DNA from 3 places in the Janthinobacterium sp. SUN211 genome. Region 3 is predicted to be linked to each of the others. Evidence: predicted binding sites of a transcription regulator. Region 3 holds the regulator's gene; each other region holds the start of a gene.

Region 1 (7,904 bases), on a different contig from region 3:
GCGGACTTGAAAGCGTGGCTGGAAACGTCGGCCAAACAATTCAACCAGATCGACCCGGCCAGCAGCGCCGAGCAAGACCTGGTGCCGTCGTATGGCACGATCTATAACTATGACGTGTTCTACGCGGAAAACAATGCGCTGACGTACCAGATCGACGTGACGAAAAAGCCGGGCAGCCGCATCGTCAACCTCACGTACAAGGGTGCGGCCGTCGCCGATGGCGATGACTTCATCGTCGCCACCAACGATTACCGCGCCGGTGGCGGCGGCGCCGTGCCTGGCATCGATGGCAGCAAGACCATCATCAAGTCGCCCGATGCGAACCAGGCCGTGGTGAGCAACTACCTGGCGTCGCTGAGCACCAAGGGCGGCAAGGTGACCCTGGCCAACAATGGCAGCGCGCGCAGCTGGAGCTTCGTCAAGACGGCCACGGCCGGTCCCGTGATCCTGCGCTCGGCGCCCGGCCATCTGGCGCTGGCGCAAGGCAGCGGCATCACCAACGTGGCGGCCGAAGGCGGACTCGAAGCCAGCGGCTTTGCCAAGTACCGCATCGACCTGAGCAAATAAGGTCCGAGGGCCGGAACAAGCGCAGTTCCGGCCCGTTTTGATGAAAGCTGATCACAATGAAACACGCACTCTCCCTGCCCGCCGTCGTGCTGGCCTCCGTCCTGGCCGCTTGCCAGGCGTCGCCACCGCCCACGGCGGCGGAAATCGAAGCCGTCGCCATGCTTGCGCGCCAGGCGGGCGACCACCAGGCCGAGCGCAAGGTGCGCAGCTGGGCCGGCAAGGACATGCCCGTCGCCGAGCGCGAACTGGCGCTGATTTACCAGCCCCGCGCCGAACGCCGTGCCGAGGCCTTGAGCCTGTTCGAACAGGCGGCCCGCGCGGGCGACACGGAAGCGGCCTTCGAGCTGGGCCAGATGCTGCGCGCGGCCACGCCGGCCCAGGCCTGGCTGTGGTACCGCCAGGCGGCGCAGCAAGGCCACGCGAAGGCGGCCCTGATGCTGGGCTTGCTGGCCGCGAATGGCGAAGGCGTGCCGAAAGACCCCGTGACCGCCGCGCACTGGCTGGACAAGTCCAGCGAACTGGGCAATCCACACGCCATGTTCCTGCTGTACAACGCCTACCGCGAAGGCCGCGGCGTGCCGCGCGATCTGGCGAAAGGCCGCGAATTGCTGGAAGAAGCGGCCCACCACGAATACCCACCCGCCATCCAGGAACTGGCCATGACGGTGCAAGCGGACGACGCCCTGCGCGCCGGCCACCTGATGAAGGAAGCGACGGAGCACCGGCACAATAACTGGAACAAGTTTTAAGCCAGGTCAAGGCCGGCCCATATTGCCAAATGGAATGCTTGCCGGTGGCATAAGCTTGCCTGGCACGGACAGGTGTTCGCGCACAACTTCATCGCGAGGCAGGCATGGCAGATCACCGGTTGGGCCCCATGACAAAGAGCGACTTGCAGTTCAGCTATCCGGATGGCCCGGCGGCCGGCGACGACCCGGCGCAGCGCGGCATCCCCGACAGCAGCCTGCTGAACCGCCACGAATGGTATGAAGTGCTGTACAGCTGCAACAGCTGGTCCGGCGGCAGCCTGGCGACGGCCTTGAAATGCGAACGCCTGATCCAGCGCCACTTGCCCGCCGACATACGCGGCCATGCCGCCGTGCTGACGTGGCTGCGGGCGAACTGGGCCCAATATCGCTGATACGGCCAATACATATCGCCAATACGTCGGAAATCACGCTGCGCTTTGCGCCAGGTCAATCGTGTTGGGCTGGACAAGGCCGAGCGGCTATGATGGGCAAGCCGCTTCCCCGGACGCGGCGGGGCTGTTGCCGGCTCCGAAATGGATTACACTGAATTTGCTTTTTAGAAATTTGTTACTCTGGACCAGCCTCGGTGAGCACGTCGTACACGCTCAGCCCAGCCAGTGTTTGGGTAGGCCCTGGCTCGTCCGTTGACCTCCCCTATAAAGAAAGAGTCCAATGAAAAAGCTGACCACCGCCTTTGGCGCGCCCGTAGTCGACAACCAGAACATCCAGACGGCCGGCCCGCGCGGCCCCGCCCTGCTGCAAGATGTGTGGTTCCTGGAAAAGCTGGCCCACTTCGACCGCGAAGTCATTCCCGAGCGCCGCATGCATGCCAAGGGTTCCGGCGCGCACGGCACATTTACCGTCACGCACGACATCACGCGCTACACGCGGGCGAAAATCTTTGGCGAAGTGGGCAAGAAAACGCCGATGTTCGCGCGCTTTTCCACGGTGGCGGGCGAACGGGGGGCGGCGGACGCGGAACGCGATATCCGCGGCTTCGCCCTGAAGTTTTATACGGAAGAAGGCAACTGGGACCTGGTCGGCAACAACACGCCCGTGTTTTTCATGCGCGACCCCTTGAAATTTCCCGATTTGAATCACGCCATCAAGCGCGACCCACGCACGGGCTTGCGCAGCGCCAACAGCAACTGGGATTTCTGGACCTCGCTGCCGGAAGCCCTGCACCAAGTGACGGTGGTGATGAGCGACCGGGGCTTACCGCGCAGCTTCCGCCACATGCACGGCTTCGGCAGCCATACCTTCAGCTTCCTGAATGCGCAAAACGAGCGTTTCTGGGTCAAATTCACCTTTAAAACCCAGCAAGGGATACAAAACCTGACGGATGCTGAAGCGGAGGAACTGGTGGGCAAGGACCGCGAAAGCTCGCACCGCGACCTGTATGAAAGCATCGAAAACAAGGATTTCCCCCGCTGGACCCTGTACGTGCAGATCATGCCGGAAAAAGAGGCAGGCACGTATCACCTCAACCCGTTCGACCTGTCGAAAGTGTGGCCGCACGGCGACTATCCGCTGATCGAGGTGGGCGTGCTGGAACTGAACCGCAATGCCGACAACCATTTCGCGGAAGTGGAACAGGCGGCCTTCAATCCGGCCAACGTGGTGCCCGGCATCAGCTTTTCGCCGGACAAGATGCTGCAAGGCCGGCTGTTCTCGTATGGCGACGCGCAGCGCTACCGCCTCGGCGTCAACCACAGCCATATCCCCGTCAACGCGCCGAAATGCCCGTTCCACAGCTACCACCGCGATGGCCAGATGCGGGTCGACGGCAACCAGGGCGGGACCTTGGGCTATGAACCGAACAGCGAGCAGGAATGGGCCGAGCAGCCCGATTTCCGCGAGCCGCCGCTCAGCATCGAAGGCGCGGCCGACCACTGGAATCACCGCGTCGACGAAGATTACTATTCGCAGCCGCGCGCCCTGTTCCGCTTGATGACCGCGGCGCAGCAGCAAGCCTTGTTCGACAACACCGCACGCGCCATCTCGGGCGCCTCGGAACAAGTCAAGCAACGCCACATCGGCAACTGCACCCTGTGCGACCCCGCCTATGGCGCGGGCGTGGCCGCAGCGATCGGCCGCCTGAGTCCAGGCTGACAGTAAACACGGAAGGCCTGGCGACAGGCCTTCCGCCGCCATCTGCGGCCTGATGCCCCCACTGCCAGTCCCGCTGGTCTAGCGCTGCTGGATATCGATCTGGCCCGTGATGCTCGTTTCCACCGGATAGCCCTCGACCTGCAACGGCACGCGCCGCTTGACGGACGAGTCGCGCAGGTACACGACGAGCGCTTCCTTGCCCACGGCCGTCTGCCCCAGGCTGACGCCTTCCACGCCGTCGATGGCCATCAGCGCCCGCTCGTTGCGCCGCCGGGCCGCTTCCAGGCGGCCCTGAGGTGCGGCCTGGGCATGCTGCCCCGGGCCCTGTCCAGGAGGGGCATCCGGCAAATACGGCATGGCGGCGTCCTCGAAGACGGCATATGGCGATTGTGCGAACTTACTGTTTGACATGACACACCCTCCTGATATGACAAACCCTCCCGATGCCTTGCATGATACACCCGGCCAACCGGCGCTGCAGCACGCTTCGCCGGCCAAGACCATGCGCGACCGCCGCCCTTGAGCAAGATCGTCATCGTGCAAAAAACAGCGCCGGGCAAGGCGGCGCGGGGCCGCCCGGCCGGCTCCTAAGGCGTGCTCAGGTGTACAAATTGATGTCGAGCGCCACCACCACGCGCCGCATCTGGTTAGCAAACGTGATATTGCCGCCGCCGGCAAACAGCAGGCCGACGGGATTGCGCTGCTGGTTCCAGGTCCAGATGGACGAGCCGGAATCGCCGCCCGCGCTGAACGCCCCGCTCACGCCCGTGATGGCGATCTGGTCCTGGAACAGGGCGATCCGGCCGCCGCCGTAATTGACGTTGATGGTGGCGCCCAGGCCCGTGATGCGGCCCTGCGTCAATTGCGTCGTGCGGCCGGACTTGCCGACCATCATGCCCAGTGCGGGCGCCACGAGCGCATTGCTGATACGGAAGTACGCGGGCACGCCGCCGCTCAGGTAGACCAGTTCGGGACGCACCCTGTCTGGCCAGGCCCAGCCGGTGGCGCAATCGACAAAATTGACGCCGCCGCTGAAATTGATGGGCACGAAACGCTCGAGCACGGCCACCTGGTCTTGCGGGCAGCGGCCGCCGTCGATGGGGCCAGGCTGCACGATGCAATCGTTGAACACGCCCCCGTTGGAATTGGCCAGCACGTGATTATTGCTAAGAATCATCAGACGGCTGTTGCGCGGCGCGTTGCGCCCCACGGCCAGGCAGCCGATGGTGCCGGCGGTGATGCGGAAATGCCCGACCGACACGCCGCCCGGCGCGGGGCGCAAGCGGAAACGGTGGGGCTGCGCATCGATCACGCCCGTGACGACGATGTTGACGGGCACCTTGTCGCTGGCCACGGCGCGCACGCCCATGGCCCCCACGATGGCGGCCTTGGCGCGGTCGACGGAAGTGGGCTCGGCCACGTACAGGGTCAGGGCCGGCAAGCCCGGCTCGCCGGACGAGCTGTCGCTGGCGCCATCGCCCAAGCCGATGGACACGCCCTGGATATTGCCGCTGTCGCTGAAGGCGTCGGCCGCGCGCGCGCCGCCCGCTTGCGCGATGCTTTGCCGCATGCCGTCCTCGATGCTGCGCTTGATTTCCAGCAATTCCATGCTGACGCCGCTCAGCGCGTCGGGCACATCCGCGACGGACGCGCTCTCGATTGTATTGTCGTCTTCGCCAGGGACGGAAAATTGGCCGACGGCCTCTTCATCGTCCGCGCTCTGTCCCCTGCCGCTGCTGCCGGGCGGGGCGCTGAAACCATTTTCGTTGCCTATCATCGTGTTCTCCTCTTGGGTCGCCGCAAGCTTCCAGTGTGGACGGGCTGCGCGGGCCGGTATTGATCTGGATTGAACCGCGCGGATGCCTGGCCGCCCTGCCCCATTGGGGGACAGCGAGTGCAAAAATAGTTCCCTCGTCAAGGTTGAGCGGGATCAGGCGTGCGGGCAGAGGCGCCGCCGTATACTTGGCCGACAGGCTGGAACCGGGCCTGCTCCACGGCAGCAACGCCAGCAACAGCAAGGATGGGGAAACAATGACGAGCCCTGCAATAACGAGCCCTGGTATGACACGCCAATCCGACGACGCCTCTGCGGCAGCGGCCTCAGCCGGCGCCAATACAGCCGCCGACAATACGACGGACGCCGGTGGCGCGGCCCAGCATGCGGGTTTCGTGCACGGCATGGCGGCCTGGGCGGAAAAACACCGCATCACGCCCTGGCGCGGCAGTTTTGCCGACTTCCTCGAGCAAATCCTGCCCGGCCGCGCCGCCCTGCTGACGCGCAGCGCGCACCAGTACCTGTGGGACATGATGCGCTGGAATGGCCAGACCGATGACAGCGGGCGCTTCCGCTGTCGCCTGTTCGACGACGAGCTGTTCGGCATCGACGAGGCGATCGACCGGGTCGCCGCCTACTTCAAGGCGGCCGCCGCCGGCTCCGAAGTGGGCCGCCGCATGTTGCTGTTGCTGGGCCCGCCATCGGGCGGCAAGTCGACCATGGTGATCTTGCTCAAGCGGGGCCTGGAAGAGTACAGCCACAGCAGCGAAGGCGCGCTGTACGGCATCGCCGGCTGTCCCGTGCACGAATCGCCGCTGCACCTGGTGCCGCACAGCATGCGCGCCGACTTTCGCGCCAGCTATGATGCCGAGCTGCAGGGCGAACTGTGTCCACATTGCCGCGCCCGCCTGGAAGAGCAGTATGCGGGCGACTTCCTGCGCATGCCCGTCGAGCGCATCCATTTGTCCGAGGCGGGCCGCTGCGGCATCGGCACGTATGCGCCGCACGATCCCACGACGGCCGACCTGGCCGACCTGGTCGGTTCCGTCGACCTGTCGAAAGTGGCGCAATACGGCGACGAAGGCGATCCGCGCGCCTGGTCGTGGTCCGGCGCCGTGTATGCGGCCAGCCGCGGCATGCTGGAAATGATCGAAATCCTCAAGGTCAAGCGGGAATTCCTCTACTTGCTGCTGACCTTGACGCAGGAAAAGAATGTCAAGGTGTCGCGCTTCCCCCTGATCTACCTCGACGAAACCATCCTCGCGCACACGAATCTGGCCGAATTCCGCAAATTCCTGCAAGAGAGCGAAAACGAGGCGCTGCTCGACCGCATGGTCATCGTGCAAGTGCCCTATACGCTCAATTACCGCGAAGAAGCGCGCATTTACCGCAAGCTGATCCTCGCGGCCGCGCCCGCCTTCCGCGACGTGCACCTCGATCCGCACGTGCTGCATGCGGCGGCCGTGTTTGCCATCCTCAGCCGCATGCCCGAGGGCGAGGACAAGGAGACCGAGCTGGTCAAGAAACTGCGCATCTACGCCAACGAAGATGTCGACGACTTGCAGCCTGCCGACCTGCGCCGCATGCGCGAGCGCGACAAGTCGCCCGACGAGGGCCTGTCGGGCGTGTCGCCCCGCTTCGTCATCAATGCCCTGTCGCATGCCATCATTTCCGCCCAGCGCAACAGCCTGTCCACCATGGACGTGCTGCTGGCCCTGAAAGACGGCATCGAAAACGATGCGCGCATCGAACCGCGGCGCAAGCGCAAATGGGTCGATTACCTGGTGCTCACGCGCAAGGATTTCTATAACCGCTGGGTCAAGGCCGACGTGCACAAGGCCTTGTTCGTATCATTTGAGCAAGAAGCGCAAGACTTGCTGAACAAATATCTCGATGAAGTCGAAGCCATGCTCGACAACCGCCAGATCCGCGATCCCATCACCAGCGAAGAGCGCCGTCCCGACGAGCGCTTCCTGCGCGCCGTGGAAGAGAAAATCCACATCAGCGACTCGGGCAAGCAATCCTTCCGGCAAGAAGTGGTGCGCAAGGCCATGAGCGCCTTCAAGCGGGGCGAAGCGTTTGGCCTGGCCAGCCATGCGCCATTGCACGACGCCATCCAGCAATACCTGTTCGAGCAGCGGCGCGACGTGCTGCGTCTCGTCGGCTCGGCCAAGCGGCCCGACGACGACGTGCGGGCCAGGATCTCCGCCGTCGAGCAGCGCCTGGTCGACGAATACGGCTATGACGCCCATAGCGCGCGCGAAGCGCTCAACTACGTGACCACCTTGCTGGCGCAGGAATAGCCATGGCCGCCACCACGACGCCAGGCAGCTGCACACCGGATGGCCATCCGGCCTGGGGGGATTCCACGGACCCCGCAGGCACCGCAGCCCCCGCCGCCACGGCCGGCTCCGCCGGTTCCGCCGGCGCGGCGGCGGCGGGCGCCGCGCCAGCCCTGGCCCGGCCCTGGTACGCGCTGTTCTCGCGCGGCGCGCGCGACTGGCTGCGCCACAACCAGAAAGTGCGTGAAGCCGTGCAGGCGCACTTGCCCGAACTGGTCGCCACGCCCGACTTGATCGGCGGGCCGCAGCAGCGCACGGTGCAAGTGCCCATGCGCCTGCTCGAACATGCGCGTTTCCGCCTGGCGCCCGCGCGCAGCAGCTTGGGCGCGGGCCAGGGTGACGGCCAGCCCGGCGATATCC
Region 2 (7,904 bases), on a different contig from region 3:
TCGGGCACGACGGCGTTATACATGCCTTCCCAGTCCAGGCCATCGGCGCTGGCAGTGGCCGCGACAGCGGCAGGCGCGGCTGCAAGCACTTCAGCGACCTCGGCAACAGGTGCGGCCGCTTCCGCCACCACGGCGGCGGCAGGCGCAGGCGCGTCCATGCCCTTGCCTTCGATGGCGTTCGTCAGGATGTGTTCCAGCTCTTCCGGCATGGCCGGCAAGCTTTCCGGTGCGGCGCCGTTCGCCAGTTCCGTCAGCTGGTCGGCCACGAAACCGGACGCTTGCAGCGCCGCCTCGATGGCGATCGGCGTCACGGGCGCGGCGCCCGTGCGCAAGGCGTCGAACAGGTTTTCCGTCAGATGGCAGGCCGCCACCAGCGCAGGCAGGCCCATGAAACCGGCGCCACCCTTGATGGTGTGGAAGGAACGAAACACGGCATTCAGTGTTTCCTTGTTGTCAGGATCACGCTCGAGGCGCAATAAGTGCTCTTCAACATTAACCGCAAGATCCATCGCCTCAACGACGAAATCCTTGAGCATATCGTCCATTAGAATCCCAAATCCGCAAGAAGGTCGTCTACATTATCCTGGTCCAGCGCCACCGACGGCACGGACGGGCCCTGCATCAGCGGCACCGGCTTTTGCGCCAGTTTTTCGCGCACCTCGGCCGGCGCGTTGTCGCGCAGCAGCTGAGCCAGCTCGTTTTCCACCGTCTTGGTGATGTTGACCACTTTTTTGATCAGCTGGCCCGTGATGTCCTGGAAGTCCTGGGCCATCATGATTTCCAGCAAGCGGGCTTTTTCCGCTTCCGTCGCTTCGGCAACGGCTTGCGCGAACTGGCGCGAATCGCCGGCCAGGGCCTTGAATTCTTCCAGGCTCAGCTTGCCGTCGAACAGCGCCGTCCAGCGGCCGTCCATGTCCTTGGCTTTCTTCGACAGCACGTCCTGTGCCGGCATGCCTTCATCGAGCGTGTTCAAGACCTTGTTGGCGGCCTGTTCCGTCAGGGTGGCGACATATTCCAGGCGGTCCTGGGCGTCGACGATCTGCGACGACGCTTCCGTCAACGCCTTGTCGTAGCCCAGTTCGCGCAGCGAATCGTGCAGCAGGCGCACGATGCCGCCCAGGCGCTCGAACATCGGCTTGTCGGACTGGTCGACCGGGTCGGCCGCTTCGCCAGGCGCGTCGGCGCCGGCCACGGGGGCCGCTTCCGCTGCGGCAGCCACCGGCGCCGCTGCGGCCGCCGGTACGGCGGCGCTGGCCGACACGGAGTCGAACAGCGCGTCAAAATCGTCATCCGCGATCACGGCGGGAGCGGGCGCGGCGGCAGGCGCCGGCGTGGCTGCGGCCGCGCTTTGCGCGGATACTTCATCGAATAATGCATCGAAATCATCAGCGGCGTTGGTCATATCCCTGCTTCTCCATAATTTGTCAAAATTCCGCCTGAACTGTGCGTTTTACAGACTGATACCCACAATTTCTCGATTAAGATGATTTGAGGCAATACCGCTGCGATGGTGCGAGTGTAGCAGGGCGCCGCCCTGTTGGTAAATCTCAAAACGCGCTTCCTGGTGCAAAGCGGGTCCGCAAGAGCTTTTCCGCCAGGAAATAAGTGTTCCTGCTGTTGTATTTTGAAATACTACCATTGGCGTGCGTGCAAGACCACGCGCGACACAAGAAATCCTGCTCTCAAGCGCCTGTACAACGGCGCCAGGCGGACCCTGCCGCAGCTAAACACGATCTTTCTGCCAATGTTGTCTATACTGAAGGTGCAGTAGTATTGATAATTATCAAGTCTTTACATGAATACAATGCTGCCGCGACGTCTACAATAAGAGGCGTTGCGCGCGCTGAGTCACTGCCAAAGGACCTGCCATGTATAAGAAAATTCTGATCGCCACGGACGGCTCCACCGTCTCCAACTTGACGGCCTGTGCCGGCGTTGCCTTTGCCGAACAAATGCACGCCGACATCCTTGCCGTGTATGTGGCGCCCGAGTACCAGTACCCGGTGTACATCGAAATCATTCCGCCGAGCTATCCCAGCGAAGAGGAATACCGCGTCGCCATGCGCAAGGCGGGCGCCGACCACTGGCAACCCGTGCTCGACGCGGCTGCCAAGCGGGGCTTGCAAGCGACGGGATTGACGGCCTTTTCCGACAGTCCCGCCCTGAAAATCGTGGAAGTGGCGCAATTGCAGCAATGCGACCTGATTTTCATGGGTTCGCATGGCCGCAGCGGCTGGGGTCAGCTGCTGCTGGGCAGCGTGACCAACAAGGTGCTGTCGCACTCGAAATTGCCCGTACTGGTGCATAGGCTGATCAAGGAACCCCTGACGAAATAAGGGGTCACATGGCCACGGGGGCCGCCGCACCGGCACATCGCAAGAAAAGGCACAGTGCGGCCGCTTCAGTTAAAATGACAACGTTTCTCGTTTCTCAACATTTGATTGTCCGGTGACGGACAGAGCAGATTACACGCCACCAGATTGCCCGCCTATGATACGTATTGTGATTGCCGACGACCACACCATCATGCGTGAAGGATTGAAGCGCATCCTTGACGGCGCGCCGGATATCGACATCGTGGGTGAAGCCATCGACGGTTTTGAAGTACTCAACCATGTGCGCCAGGGCGGCTTCGACCTGTTGCTGCTCGACCTGTCGATGCCGGGCCGCAGCGGCGTCGACCTGATCCGGCAAATCCGCAGCGAGGCGCCCAAGCTGTCCATCCTGATCCTCACCATGCACGAGGAAGAGCAATATGCGGTGCGCGCCATCCGTGCCGGCGCGCAAGGCTATCTGACCAAGGAAAGCGCGGGCACCCAGCTCGTGGGCGCCATCCACAAGGTGGCGTCGGGACGTCCCTACATCAGCGCCGAGGTAGCGGAGCAGCTCGTGCTCAACATCATGATGCCGAATGAAAGCTTGCTGCATAAACAGTTGTCGGACCGCGAATTCGAAGTCTTTTCCCTGCTGGTGGCAGGCAAGTCGATCACGGAAATTGCCAACAACCTGCATCTGAGCGTCAAGACGGTGAGTACGCACAAGACGCGCATCATGCAAAAGATGGGCATGAGTTCGCTGTCTGAAATGGTCCAGTATGCCGTGGCGCACCGCCTGCTCTCCCCCTTCAAGACCTGAATACGGCGGCGCGCGCCCGCGCGTCGACTGTAGGAACAATCCTACTTCATCTACCACAGCTCCTACTGCCATATTCAGCCACTGCTGATATTAATTGCATACGCTTGTTGGCATACTGAAACCAGTAATCAAGTTGCTGGAAAGTTATTTCATCACACAGCAAGTCTTCAGCGAATTGAGCATTACCTGCCCGAACGCGCGCCGCCGGCCCACGCCTGCCCGCCGTCCCGTGCACCCCGTCATTCAACTCTGAACTACCTGTCACCAGGAGATGAACATGCTGTCCACGCAAATGCCCGACACCCGCGCCGCCTCACCATCGCTGGCCCCCTCCGCTCCGATGGAAGCGGGACGCCAGCGCCAGGGCCGGCTCTGGTCGAACCTGAAGGAGGTGTGCGACCTGCTGCATATCTCCAGCGCCTGCACCATCGCCGCCGACGAACTGCTGTTCCAGCACGTGCAATTCAAGACGGGCCAGCGCGTGCATACGATCGGCCAGCCGTTCGACACCCTGTACATCGTCAATTCGGGCTTCCTGAAAACCGTGCTCATCGATGAATTCGGCAATGAGCAGGTGCTCAGCTTTCCCATGAAGGGCGACATGCTGGGCGTCGACGGCATCCACTCGCGCCACTATTCCTCGGAAGCGGTGGCCCTGTCCGACTGCGACCTGATCCTGCTGCCGTTCAAGAAACTCACGGCGCTGGGCCGTGTCCACCTGGAACTGGAAAATGTCATGTACGGCGTGATGAGCCGCGAACTGGTGCGCGAGCAAGCCATGATCGGCATGCTGGGCGCCCTCAGCGCCGAAGCCCGCGTGGCGCGCTTCCTCGTCTCGCTGGCCGACCGCTTTGCGCAGATGGGCTATTCGAGCAAGCTGTTCAACCTGCGCATGACGCGCCATGAAATCGGCAGCTACCTGGGCCTGACCCTGGAAACGGTCAGCCGCACCCTTTCCGCCTTCAATGAAATCGGCCTGATCACGGTTGACCAACGCACCATCGGCATCAAGGATCCGGACGCCCTGAAAACCCTGCGCCGCCTGCCGCCGTCGCGTTCGCGCGCCAAGCAGCTGGCCGCCGCCAAGCTCAAGGCCGATACCACCGCGGCCGCCAGCGCCTCGGCGCAATTGCTGGCCACTATCTAGCCTCATCCCGATTTCCTCAAGCTTGGCACAGGCTTGACCCGGCCAAGGCGCACTGCCTTACCGGGTCTTTTTTTGCTGCCGCCCCCTTCCGCGCCGCGCCAGCGGCCGCCTTTGCGCAGCACTCGCTCCCACGCTGCCGTCCCACCGTAAAAAAGCGCGGATTCCGCACAAATAAGCCTTGCTTTTCGGGCCACATTCAACAATAATGCAAATACGAATCATTCTCAACTGAGACAAAGAAAGCCCAACATGCAAAGCTCAAAACCAGCCTTGATCCAGGATGCCGCTACCGCCCACGTCCGTCCTCCCGTCAGCATGGCCCAGCCGGCGCGCCGCATCACCAGCGAAGCGCTGCTGCAGCAGGGCCGCGAAGTGGAGATTGAGCACAGCGGCAAGATCTATCGCCTGCGCGTCACCCAATTGAACAAGCTGATCCTGACTGCCTGAAGCAGCACGGCAGCCAGTCACCACACTCGCCAGCCAGTCGCGCCCCGTGCGCGCAGCCAGCCAAACCACCGCACAGGAGTGTTTGATGGCGAACGACCGACCTTCCCCGATGTTTCCTCCTCCGCAAGGCCAACAGCCTGAACTGCTGCTGTCGGCCGTGCTGCACCTGATGTCGCACTACCATGCGGGCAGTCCCTGCGAGAAACTGGCGGGTGTCATCGAACGCCATCTGCAAGTGCTGTCAAACTCGCCCGGCCTGGGCCCCGTGCTGCAAGCGACCTGCCAGCAACTGTCGCAGCAATGGGCCGCCCTGGTGGCGCTGCACCGGCCCGCGCCTCCCAGGACCAGCTGGCTTGAGCGCGTGGCACGCATGCTGAGCGCCAAGCGCCCCGCCTCGCCCCTGCCGCAATAATTTCTTTTCCATCCCCATCGTCCAACAGGATATCGCCATGTGTGACAAAGACCAGTCCCTGCCCGTCATCAGCAATTGTTCCAGCGGCGGGGCCGAACCGGCCGCGCTCGCTTCCCGCCGCCGCCGGCTGTGGGAACTGTCGCATACCTGTCATTGCCCGCTGGTCGGCGTGGGCTTGCCTCTGGGATACTTGCGCAAGCTGGTGGGCAAGATGACGGGCGGGCGCGTGCTGGCCGACGATTACGAAGTGCACGTGGGCGCCGTGACGGAATGCGGCGCGCGCAACCGCCTGTCCGAAGCGCTGCAAAAGGAACTCGAACGCCGCTACGCCCCCGTGATCCTGCGCTTTCGCGGCGCCAAGACGACGGAGCAAGTGGCCGAACTGTGGCGCACGGCCGTCGCCAACGGCGACGTGTCGGGCGCTTTCTGGGCCGGCCTGACGCACCCGCGCTGCGACGCCGAGCTGGAAGAGCAGATGTGCAGAGACTTGCACATGATCCAGCACCAGGCCGGCGCCTGCGTGCGCGCCGACATGGGCAAGTTTACGGCCTTGCAGGAAGAAAATGCGCGCCTGACGCACGAACTGGCCAAGCTGCAGCAGCGCAGCCAGGCCGCACTGATGGAAAAAACGGGCGAACTGGAACGCCAGGAAGCCGTGCTGCTGCGCACGCGTGCCGAGGCGATCGGCAAGGACAGCGTGATCGACGGTTTGCGCGCGGAACTGGCGCAATTGCAGGCGGCCATCCCGGCGCTGGAATCGCGCACGCGCCTGGTCGAACGCTTGGCGCAAATGGATGAGCGCGAAAAGGAATTGCGCCAGCAAATCGCGGATTTGAAGCAAGCCCAGCCTCGTCCGGGCACGGCCGTGCCGCCACCGGCGCCGAAGCTGGAAGTGCCGACGGGCGGCAAGCTGAAAATGCCGATCCGTCTCGTCGATCAAAGCGTCCTGTGCGTGGGCGGACGCAGCGGCAATGTCGCCACCTACCGCGCCCTGATCGAGCGGGTCGGCGCGCAATTCGCCCACCACGACGGCGGCCTGGAAGACAATGCCAACCTGCTCGATTCGAGCCTGGCGGCGGCCGACCTGGTGATTTGCCAGACGGGCTGCATCAGCCACAGCGCCTACTGGCGCGTGAAGGATTATTGCAAGCGCACGGGCAAGCGCTGCGTCTTCATCGACAACCCCAGCATCTCCAGCCTGGCACGGGGCTTGCAGGAAGTCAGTGGCGAGATGGAGCCGGCCGCGCTGGACGCCGCCGACTAAGCCGGGCCTAAACTTAGGCCTGCAACTTTAGGCCTGCAACTCGCGCGCGATCGCTTCGCGCAAGAGCGCATCATCGACCGTGGTGTCGGGCGCGAAACGCCCCACCACCTTGCCGTCCTTGCTGATCAAAAATTTCTCGAAATTCCACAGCACGTCGCTCGGCTGCTCCTGCGTGATGCCGTAGCCGGCCAGCTTGGCGCGGAAATCGCTGCCCGGCTTTTCCTGCGCCCGCGGCTGCTCTTGCACCAGGCGCTGGTACAGCGGATGCTGGCCCGGCCCCTTGACGACGATCTTTTCAAACAGGGGAAATTGCACGCCAAAGGTGCCGCGGCAAAAGTCGGCGATCTCGGCATTGCTGCCCGGCTCCTGCGCGCCGAATTCATTCGCGGGAAAACCGGCCACCACCAGGCCCTCGGCCTGCTTGTCGGCGTAGAGCTTTTCCAGTCCTTCGTACTGCGGCGTCAAGCCGCAGGCGGAGGCGACATTGACCACCAGCACGACCTTGCCGCGATAGGCGTCCAGGCTGGTGGGTTCGCCATTGATGCGGCGCAAGGGAATGTCGTAAATACTGTCGCTCATGATGTGTCTCCTCTGCGGATAAAACAATCATGATAGCCGTGTGTGCGCGAACGCGCTGGCGGCGTCAACAACTCAGTAGACGTCGCGCCGGTAGCGCCCTTCCGCTGCCAGCGCGTCGAGCGCGGGCCGTCCCAGCATCTCTTGCAGGGCCTGGTCGACGCCGCCCGCCATGCCGGCCAGGCTGCCGCAAATGTAGATGGCCGCGCCCTGCTGCAGCCACAATTTGATTTCATCGGCATTGCCGCGCAAGCGGTCCTGCACGTAGGTCCGCTCGGCCTGGTCGCGCGAAAACGCCAGGTCCAGGTGCGGCAAGTCGCCGCTGGCATGCCAGCCTTCAATCTCTTCTCGGTAATGGAAATCATGGGCAAGGTTGCGTTCGCCAAAGATCAGCCAATTGCGCCGCTGCCCTGCCAGCACGCGGCTTTTCAAATGGCCGCGCAAGCCGGCGATGCCGCTGCCGTTGCCAATTAAAATCAGGGGCCGCTGGGCATTGTCTTCCAGGCGGAAACGCCGGTGCTGGCGCAAGCGCAGTTGCACCACGTCGCCGACAGCGGCCTGCGCCGTGAGCCAGCCAGAGGCCAGGCCCAGGCTGCCGTCGGGATGCGCATGCTGGCGCACCAGCAAGTGCACGCCGCCGTCGCGCGGAATCGAGGCGATCGAATATTCGCGCGGTTGCGCAGGATCAAGCGGCGCGGCCACCTGCACCAGGTCGCCCGACTGCCAGTCAGGCAGGCTGCCCGCCACGGGCGCCAATTCCACGTGATAGATGGGGCCGCCGGCGCTGCCAGGATTGAGCAACTGCCGACGCGTCAGGCGCCAGTCGCCGAATGCGGGCGCGCTCCAGTCGGGTGCGTCGCTGGTGCCGGCCAGGTGGCTCAGGTGCTGGAACCATTGCTCGATGGTGGCGCTGGCGCTGCGGT
Region 3 (7,904 bases):
AATGCCACGGTTCGGATGCGCGCGGCAACAAGGGCTTCCCCAACCTGACGGACAAGGACTGGCTGTATGGCGGCGAACCCGACATCATCAAGACCACCATCATGCACGGCCGCAATGGGCAAATGCCACCGATGGGCGCTGCCCTGGGCTCCGAAAAGGATGTCGAGAACGTGGCCCATTATGTGCTGAGCCTGTCCGGCTCGACCTCGGATCCCGTCAAGTCCGTGCTGGGCAAGGCCAAGTTCGGCGCCTGCATGGCCTGTCATGGCGCCGATGCCAAGGGTAACCAGATGCTCGGCGCGCCAAACCTGACGGACAAGACCTGGCTGTACGGCGGCAGCGCCGACACCATCATGGAAACCGTACGCAAGGGACGCAGCAACACCATGCCGGCCTTCAGCGATTTCCTCGGCGAATCCAAGGTACACGTGCTGTCGGCGTATGTCTGGAGCCTGTCGAATCCGCAGGCACCCGCAAAGTAAAAATGGAACCTCAAGTCATCAAGATGTATGCGGCCCGCGAGCAAATCTACCCTCGCGAGGCCAAAGGACGCTACGCTACCTGGCGATGGGTATGCGTATGGCTTACCCAGCTCGCGTTCTACGGCTTGCCGTGGTTGACCTGGAATGGCAGGCAAGCCCTGCTGTTCGATTTGACCACGCGCAAGTTCTACATTTTCGGCGTCGTGCTGTGGCCCCAGGATTTCATCTATCTGGCGGCCCTGCTGATCATCTGTGCGTATTTGTTGTTCCTCGTCACGGCCATTGCCGGGCGGGTGTGGTGCGGGTTCTCTTGCCCGCAAACGGTATACACGGAAATTTTCCTGTGGGTCGAACGCCGCATCGAGGGCACGCGCAGCGCGCGCATGGCCCTCGACAAGCAGGGCCCCTCCGTGCGCAAGGCGTTCAAGAAGACGGCCAAGCACCTGGTATGGGGCGCCATCGCCCTGTGGACGGGCTTTACCTTTGTCGGCTACTTCACGCCGATCAAGGAACTGGCGCAGTCGGTGACCACGCTGAACTTCGGTCCCTGGGAATGGTTCTGGGTATTGTTCTACAGTCTGGCAACCTACGGCAACGCGGGCTGGCTGCGCGAGCAGGTGTGCAAATACATGTGCCCCTACGCGCGCTTCCAGAGCGCCATGTTCGACCAGGACACCCTGATCATCACCTACGATGCCAAGCGCGGCGAACCACGTGGCGCCATGAGCAAGAAGGCCGGCAACAACGACAAGCTGGGCGATTGCATCGACTGTACCCTGTGCGTGCAGGTGTGTCCGACCGGCATCGATATCCGTAACGGCCTGCAGTATGAATGCATCGGTTGCGCCGCTTGCGTCGATGCCTGCAACAGCGTGATGGACAAGGTCGACCGGCCACGGGGACTGGTACGCTACAGTACCGACCATGCGATGGAAAACAACTTCAATTCGAAGCAGATACGCCAGCGCGCCATGCGCCCGCGCGTCTTGATCTACACTTCCATCCTGGCCCTGATCATCATCGCCGTGTGTACTTCGCTGGCCCTGCGCACGCCCCTGAAAATGGACGTGATCCGCGACCGCGGTTCCATGGGACGCGAAGTGGAAGACGGCATGATCGAAAACGTCTACCGCCTGCAGATCATGAACACATCGGAGCAAAGCCAGCATTTCAAAATCAGCGCTTCCGGCTTGCCGGGCCTGACCTTGCTGACGCGCGAAGAAGTGACCTTGCAGCCGACGGAAACGCTGGGTTGGCCGATCCGCCTGCGCGTGCCGCACGGCGTGGGAGAGAAGGGCTCGAACAAGATTGCGATCGAATTGCAATCGCTGGACGACCCATCGCTGCATGTGCGTGAAAGCGCGGTATTCATCGTGCCGCGGTAATAGCAGGAAGGCCAGTCCCCGCATGGGGATTGGCCGTTTACACAGGAGAAATACCATGTCCGACAGTCTGAAACTGCAAGCACCCGTTGCACCGTGGTACAAGCATCGCTGGCCATGGCTGCTGATGATCGGCCCCGGCCTGTCCGTGGTCGTCGGCAGCTTCATGGGCTATATCGCGTTTACGCAGCCCGATGCGCTGGTGGTGGGCGATTATTACAAGCAGGGCAAGGCGATCAACCAGGATTTGAAGCGCGACACGATCGCCAGCGACCTGGCGATGGATACGCGCCTGTCGTATGACGTGGCGCAAGCGCGCCTGACCGGTTCCGTGCACAGCTTCGGCAAGGCCTATCAGGCGCCTTTGCAGCTGCACCTAGCGCATGCGACCCTGCCGGAAAAGGATATCAAGGTGCTGGTACAGCCCGATGCGGCCGGCAATTTTTCCGTGGCGCTGCCGATGCTCGAGCGCAGCCGCTGGCAAGTGCTGGTGGAAAACGACAAACGCGAGTGGCGCCTGTCCGGCATCTGGACCTGGCCGCTGCAGCGCAGCATCGCGCTGCATGCGGACGAGGAACTGTAAGTCTTATTTGCAGACGTCCGTGCCGGCCGTAATCGCCTTCAGTTTCGCCGGCTGCAGGATTTCAATTTCCCGGTTGGAGACACGCAGCCAGCCTTCCTTCTTGAACTTCGACAGCAGGCGGCTGACGCTCTCGATGGTCAGGCCCAGGTAGTTGCCGATTTCCTCGCGCGACATGCGCAGCTGGAAATTGCTGCCCGAATAGCCGCGCGCTTCATAGCGCGACGCCAGGTTGACGATGAAGGCGGCAAAGCGCTGCGTCGCCTGCATATTGCCCAGCAACAGCATGACGCTTTGCTCGCGCGTGATTTCCTGGCTCATCATGCGGTGGAAATGGCGCAGCAGGGTCGGCATATTGCCCAGCAATTGTTCCAGGCTGGAAAACGGGATTTCACACACTTCGCTGTCTTCCAGCGCCACCGCATTACAGTGGTGGCGGTCGGCGCTGATGGCGTCCATGCCCAGCAGTTCGCCCGCCATCTGGAAGCCCGTCACCTGCTCTTCGCCGCCCGGATTGATCTGGTACGTCTTGAAATGCCCCAGGCGGATCGCATACAGGTTCTGGAACGAGTCGCCGATGCGGAACAGCGAGGCGCCGCGCACAATCTTGCGGCGGCGGCCTATGATCTGGTCCAGCCTGTCCATGTCGCCCACATCGAGGCCCATCGGCAGGCACAATTGATGCATGCTGCAGGTCGAGCATCGCGCACGCAACGCCTCCACGTTCACGGTGGGCAAGGTTGGAGTGAGTAGCGCTTCAGTCATGTCGGTACCTTTTAGAAAATGCAACAACAAGTTTACTGCATACAGCCGCATACAGGGTTGCCGTATACCAATTTCACCGTAAATTCGGCGAATAAACGACGTCCAGCCTTTAATTATATGGCAACATCGTCAAAAGCCCGTACGGGGCGGGCAATTTGCGCGGCGGCGCTTGCCAAGCTGGGGCATTGATAGGAAAATTCCTGACAGCATTATCTGCCGCCTGTGCCGCCCGGTACTGAAAAGGAAATCATGAAGCCTCTCGGCATTAAAGCAAAAGTCGCGCTGGCCACCAGCCTGACCTCGATCGCCATGATCGCGCTGGTCACCATGATCCAGGTGCAGCACATGCGCGACGACTTCACCCGAGTACTGCTGAGCCAGCAATCGTCCCTGATCACCCGCACCGCTGCCGAGCTCGACGACAAGCTGGGCATGCTGCTGCAGATCGTCACCCTGACGGCCCGACAGCAGCCGCCGGAATTGATCGCCCGGCCCGCCCAATTGCGCGAATACTATTCGCGCCGCTCGATGCTGGTGCTGTTCGATGACGTGCTGGTGCTCGACGCGCATGGCGCCGTCGTGGCCGACATGCCGGAGGTAGCGGGGCGTGCCGGCATCAACGTCGCCGAGCGCGAGTATTTCCAGACCGTCCTGCGCACGCGCCAGCCCATGATCACCGAACCGATGCTGGGCAAGTCGAGCGGCATGCCCATCGTGCAGATGGTGGCGCCCGTGCTGGCCGCCGATGGCCAGGTGGCCGGCGTGGTGATCGGCGTGCTGCGCCTGTACAAGGACAACCTGCTGGGCCGCCTGCGCTCGGAAAAGATCGGCAAGAACGGCTATTACTTCATTCTCACGCGCGGCGCCGTGCCGCGCTACGTGCTGCACCCCGATACCAGCCGCTTGCTGCAACCGCGCAAGCCGAACGCCAACCTGACGACGACCCAGCTGCTGAAGGAAGATGGCGAAGGCAGCATGGTCAGCACCAACAGCCGCGGCATCACGGCCGTCAACAGCTTCAAGCGCCTGAAATCCGTGAACTGGCTGCTGGCCGCCTCGCTCCCCGTCGAGGATGCCTTCGAACCGTTCGATGGCGTGCTGTACCGATTGGTGCTGTGGAGCATCCTCGCCTCGCTGCTGGCCGCCTTCGTGCTGGGCTGGGTCACCGTGCGCCTGCTGTCGCCGCTGGTGCGCCTGCGCGACACCCTGCAAGCCCTGCGCACCAGCGGCAGCCGCTTCACGCCCGTGCCGGTGCAGCAGCGCGACGAGATCGGCGAACTGACGGAAGCGTTCAACGGCCTGATGAGCGAACGCGACCGCCTGCAGCAGGAACTCGAATCGCGCGCGGCGGAGCTGGAACAGGAACGCGACCGGGCCGAGGCGGCCAACCGCGCGAAGAGCGATTTCGTGGCCAACATGAGCCATGAAATCCGCACGCCCCTCAATGCCGTGCTGGGCATGGTGTATTTGCTGGGCAATACCAGGCTCGACACGGAACAGCGCAAGTATCTGACCATGGTCAGAGTGGCGGGCCAGTCGCTGCTGGGCATCCTCAATGACGTGCTCGACTATTCGAAGATCGAGGCGCGGCGCATGGAGTTGTCGCCCGTCGAATTCGACCTCGACGAAGTCATGAATACCCTGGCCACGACGATGACGATGAATGCGGGCGAAAAGGAGCTGGAACTGGCCATCGCCGTCGAGCCCGACGTGCCGCGGCGCCTCGTGGGCGACGCCCAGCGCCTGCAGCAAATCCTCGTCAACCTGGCCGGCAACGCCATCAAGTTCACGGAAAGCGGCGAAGTGGTGGTGGCCGTCAGCCTGGCCGAGAGCGAGAGCGGCCGCGCCTGGCTGCGCTTCGAAGTGCGCGACACGGGCATCGGCATGACGGAACTGCAGCAACAGCAGCTGTTTGCCGCGTTTTCCCAGGGCGACCAGAGCATCACGCGGCGCTTCGGCGGCACGGGCCTGGGCCTGGCCATCAGCAAGCAGCTGATCCACATGATGGGCGGCGACATCGCCGTCGCCAGCAGCGAAGGCAAGGGCAGCCGCTTCTGGTTCAGCGTGCCCTTCGAAATGCTGGCGCAGCCGGCCGAAACGCGGCGCACGCCGGCGCTGGGCCAGCTGCGCCTGCTGGTGGCCGACGACAACCGCACCACGCGCGAACTGATCGTCAAGCTGATCGAGGCATGGGGCTGGCTGGCCGACGAAGTGGACTCCGGCTTTGCCGCCATCGAGCTGTACCGCGAACGCCTGGCGCAGCAGCAACCGTACGACGTGGTGCTGGCCGACTGGCACATGCCCGTCATGGATGGCCTGGCCACGGCCAAGGCCATCCGCCAGGCGGCCAGCGGCCAGCGCCAGCCCATCGTGGTGATGGTCAACGCCTTCGCCCGCAACCACCTGGAAGAAATCTCCAGCGCGGCCGAGGCCGACGTCGTGCTGATGAAGCCGATCACGGGCTCGAGCCTGTTCGACGCCCTGCACCAGGCGCTGATCGCCAAGGACGACGGCGGCGAGCAACGCATGCTGCACCAGCCGCTGGGCACGGAACTGGCCGGCGTGCACTTCCTGCTGGTGGAAGACAACCACCTGAACCAGGCCGTGGCGCGCGGCATCCTCGAACACATGGGTGCCACCCTGGACGTGGTGGGCGACGGCTTGCAAGCCGTGGAACGGCTGCGCACGGAAGCGCTGCGCTACGACATCGTGCTGATGGACATGCAGATGCCCGTCATGGACGGTTTCAGCGCCACCCACATCATCCGCACGGAACTGCGCTTGCACCTGCCCGTGATCGCCATGACGGCGGGCGTGCTGGCGTCCGAGCGCGAGCGCTGCATGACGGCCGGCATCAGCGATTTCATCGCCAAGCCCGTGGTGGTGGAAGAAATGATGGAAGTCATCCTGCGCCACCTGCCCAAGCGCCCGCAAGTGCAGACGGCCGAGCCCGCACACGTCGCCGATGAGGAAGTGTTTTCCATGGCGCCGCTGATGCGCGTGATGGGACGCGATGCGAAGGGGCGCGGCGTGCTGCGGCGCATGGTGGAAGACGCGCTGAACAAGGGCATGACGCCCGTGCACGAGGCCGAAACGGCGTTGCAGGCGGGCCGCCACAGCGACGTGGCACGCATCCTGCACAGCGTGCGCGGCTCCGTCGGCACCCTGGGCACGAAACGCCTGATCCGCGCCGCGTTCGCCACCGAGGAAGCCATCGATGCGGGCCGCCTGGACGAGGTGCCGGCGCTGCTGGCGCACACGGCGCAGGAACTGGAACAGGCGCTGGCGGCGGCGGCGGATTGGTTGTCGCGCCTGCAGGATTAAATCAGGCGGGCACGCCCAGAATCACGCTGGACGCCTTGAAGATGGCCGTCACGTTGCTGCCAAGCTCGATGCCCAGGTCGGTGCTGCTCTGGTTGGTGATGATGGCGGCAATCGTGCCGCCGCGCGGCAAGTCCAGCACCACTTCCGTATTGACGGCGCCCGTCTGCACGCGCGTCACGACCCCGGCCAGCTGGTTGCGCGCGGAAAAGCGCGCGCCCTGGCTGTCCGTCACGAGGATGATGGACGACGCCTTGATCAGCGCAAACGCTTCCGCACCCGGCACCAGGCCCAGGCTCGCGCTGCTGCCCTGCGTGACGATGGCCACGATGTGCTGGCCACCGGGCAATTCCAGGGTGACTTCATCGTTGACGGCGCCCTGTTTCAGTTCGGTCACCTTGCCCAGGAATTGATTGCGTGCCGTGGTTTTCATGGCCATTCTCCGTATGAGTAAAAGATCGTCGGCGATGCCTTCCGCCTGGCTGCCCAGCTGGCGCAGGTAGCGGGCATGCTCGCGCTCGATGATACGGAAATTGTCGACCAGCTGGCGCCCCCTTGGCGTCAGCCGCGTGCCGCCGCCGCCCTTGCCGCCCGTCAAGCGCTCGACCAGCGGTTCGCCGGCCAGGTTGTTCATGGCGTCGATGGCGTCCCAGGCCGCCTTGTAGCTCATCTTCACAAGCTTGGCCGCCTGCGTGATGGAGCCGCACTCGGCGATGGCGCCCAGCAATTCCACCCGGCCGGCGCCGCCCAGGTTTTCTCCGCCCACCGTCATCCATACCGAGCCTTGCAGGCCGATTTCCGCTGCCGCTGATTTATCCAATGCGTTCACCCAATGTCTCTTCCATGCTGTCAATTTGTCCGTCACGCAAGTAAAGCACATGTTCACCCAGAATGCGCGCATCTTCCGGATCATGTGTGATCAGGATCATGGGCACGTCCAGGCGCTGCTGCCACTGGCTCAACTCCAGGCGCATTTTGACACGCAGGGCCGGATCGAGGGCGGCAAACGGCTCGTCGAGCAGCAGCGCGGCCGGTTCGGCCACGAGTGCCCTCGCCAGCGCCACCCTTTGGCGCTGGCCACCGGACAACTCGTCGGGAAACTGGTGCGCCAGTTCCTGCAGGTGGAAGGCGTCGAGCCAATGCTCGACCTTCTGCAATTTTTCGCGCGCGCGCGGATTGAACCAGCCGCGGCGCAGGCCAAAGCCCACGTTCTGGCGCACCGTCAGGTGCGGGAACAGCGCGTAATCCTGGAACAGATAGGCGACATTGCGCTGCTGCGGCGGCAAATTGATGCCGGCGGCGGAATCGAACAGGGTGCGCCCGTTCAGGCGGATATGGCCCGCCTCAGGCGTGAAGAGGCCGGCAATGGCTTTC

What was found. Region 3 encodes FNR, which switches genes on or off when oxygen is low (the NO sensors DNR and NnrR bind a similar motif). Its sites were predicted from a motif close to TTGATNNNNATCAA; they were not measured.
Region 1: the regulator FNR is predicted to act here: its motif matches at 5,265-5,278, upstream of O3301_RS02510 (serine protein kinase).
Region 2: the regulator FNR is predicted to act here: its motif matches at 1,774-1,787, upstream of O3301_RS08715 (universal stress protein).

Annotation. Positions count from the first base shown of each region.
Region 1 covers NZ_JAPWIC010000001.1:604,014-611,917, reverse strand. The annotation lists gene O3301_RS02540 (bifunctional 2',3'-cyclic-nucleotide 2'-phosphodiesterase/3'-nucleotidase) at 1-567, shown strand, start outside; gene O3301_RS02535 (tetratricopeptide repeat protein) at 624-1,316, shown strand; gene O3301_RS02530 (hypothetical protein) at 1,445-1,708, shown strand; gene O3301_RS02525 (catalase) at 1,989-3,428, shown strand; gene O3301_RS02520 (hypothetical protein) at 3,507-3,839, opposite strand; gene O3301_RS02515 (hypothetical protein) at 4,027-5,205, opposite strand; gene O3301_RS02510 (serine protein kinase) at 5,490-7,505, shown strand; gene O3301_RS02505 (DUF444 family protein) at 7,508-7,904, shown strand, end outside.
Region 2 covers NZ_JAPWIC010000002.1:650,489-658,392, reverse strand. The annotation lists gene O3301_RS08725 (chemotaxis protein CheA) at 1-545, opposite strand, end outside; gene O3301_RS08720 (protein phosphatase CheZ) at 545-1,402, opposite strand; gene O3301_RS08715 (universal stress protein) at 1,869-2,336, shown strand; gene O3301_RS08710 (response regulator transcription factor) at 2,491-3,135, shown strand; gene O3301_RS08705 (Crp/Fnr family transcriptional regulator) at 3,476-4,282, shown strand; gene hemP (hemin uptake protein HemP) at 4,532-4,729, shown strand; gene O3301_RS08695 (hypothetical protein) at 4,815-5,141, shown strand; gene O3301_RS08690 (DUF2325 domain-containing protein) at 5,179-6,405, shown strand; gene O3301_RS08685 (glutathione peroxidase) at 6,433-6,984, opposite strand; gene O3301_RS08680 (sulfite reductase subunit alpha) at 7,057-7,904, opposite strand, start outside.
Region 3 covers NZ_JAPWIC010000003.1:62,146-70,049, forward strand. The annotation lists gene ccoP (cytochrome-c oxidase, cbb3-type subunit III) at 1-482, shown strand, start outside; gene ccoG (cytochrome c oxidase accessory protein CcoG) at 485-1,867, shown strand; gene O3301_RS11540 (FixH family protein) at 1,923-2,447, shown strand; gene fnr (fumarate/nitrate reduction transcriptional regulator Fnr) at 2,451-3,209, opposite strand; gene O3301_RS11550 (response regulator) at 3,459-6,533, shown strand; gene O3301_RS11555 (TOBE domain-containing protein) at 6,535-7,302, opposite strand; gene O3301_RS11560 (sulfate/molybdate ABC transporter ATP-binding protein) at 7,343-7,904, opposite strand, start outside.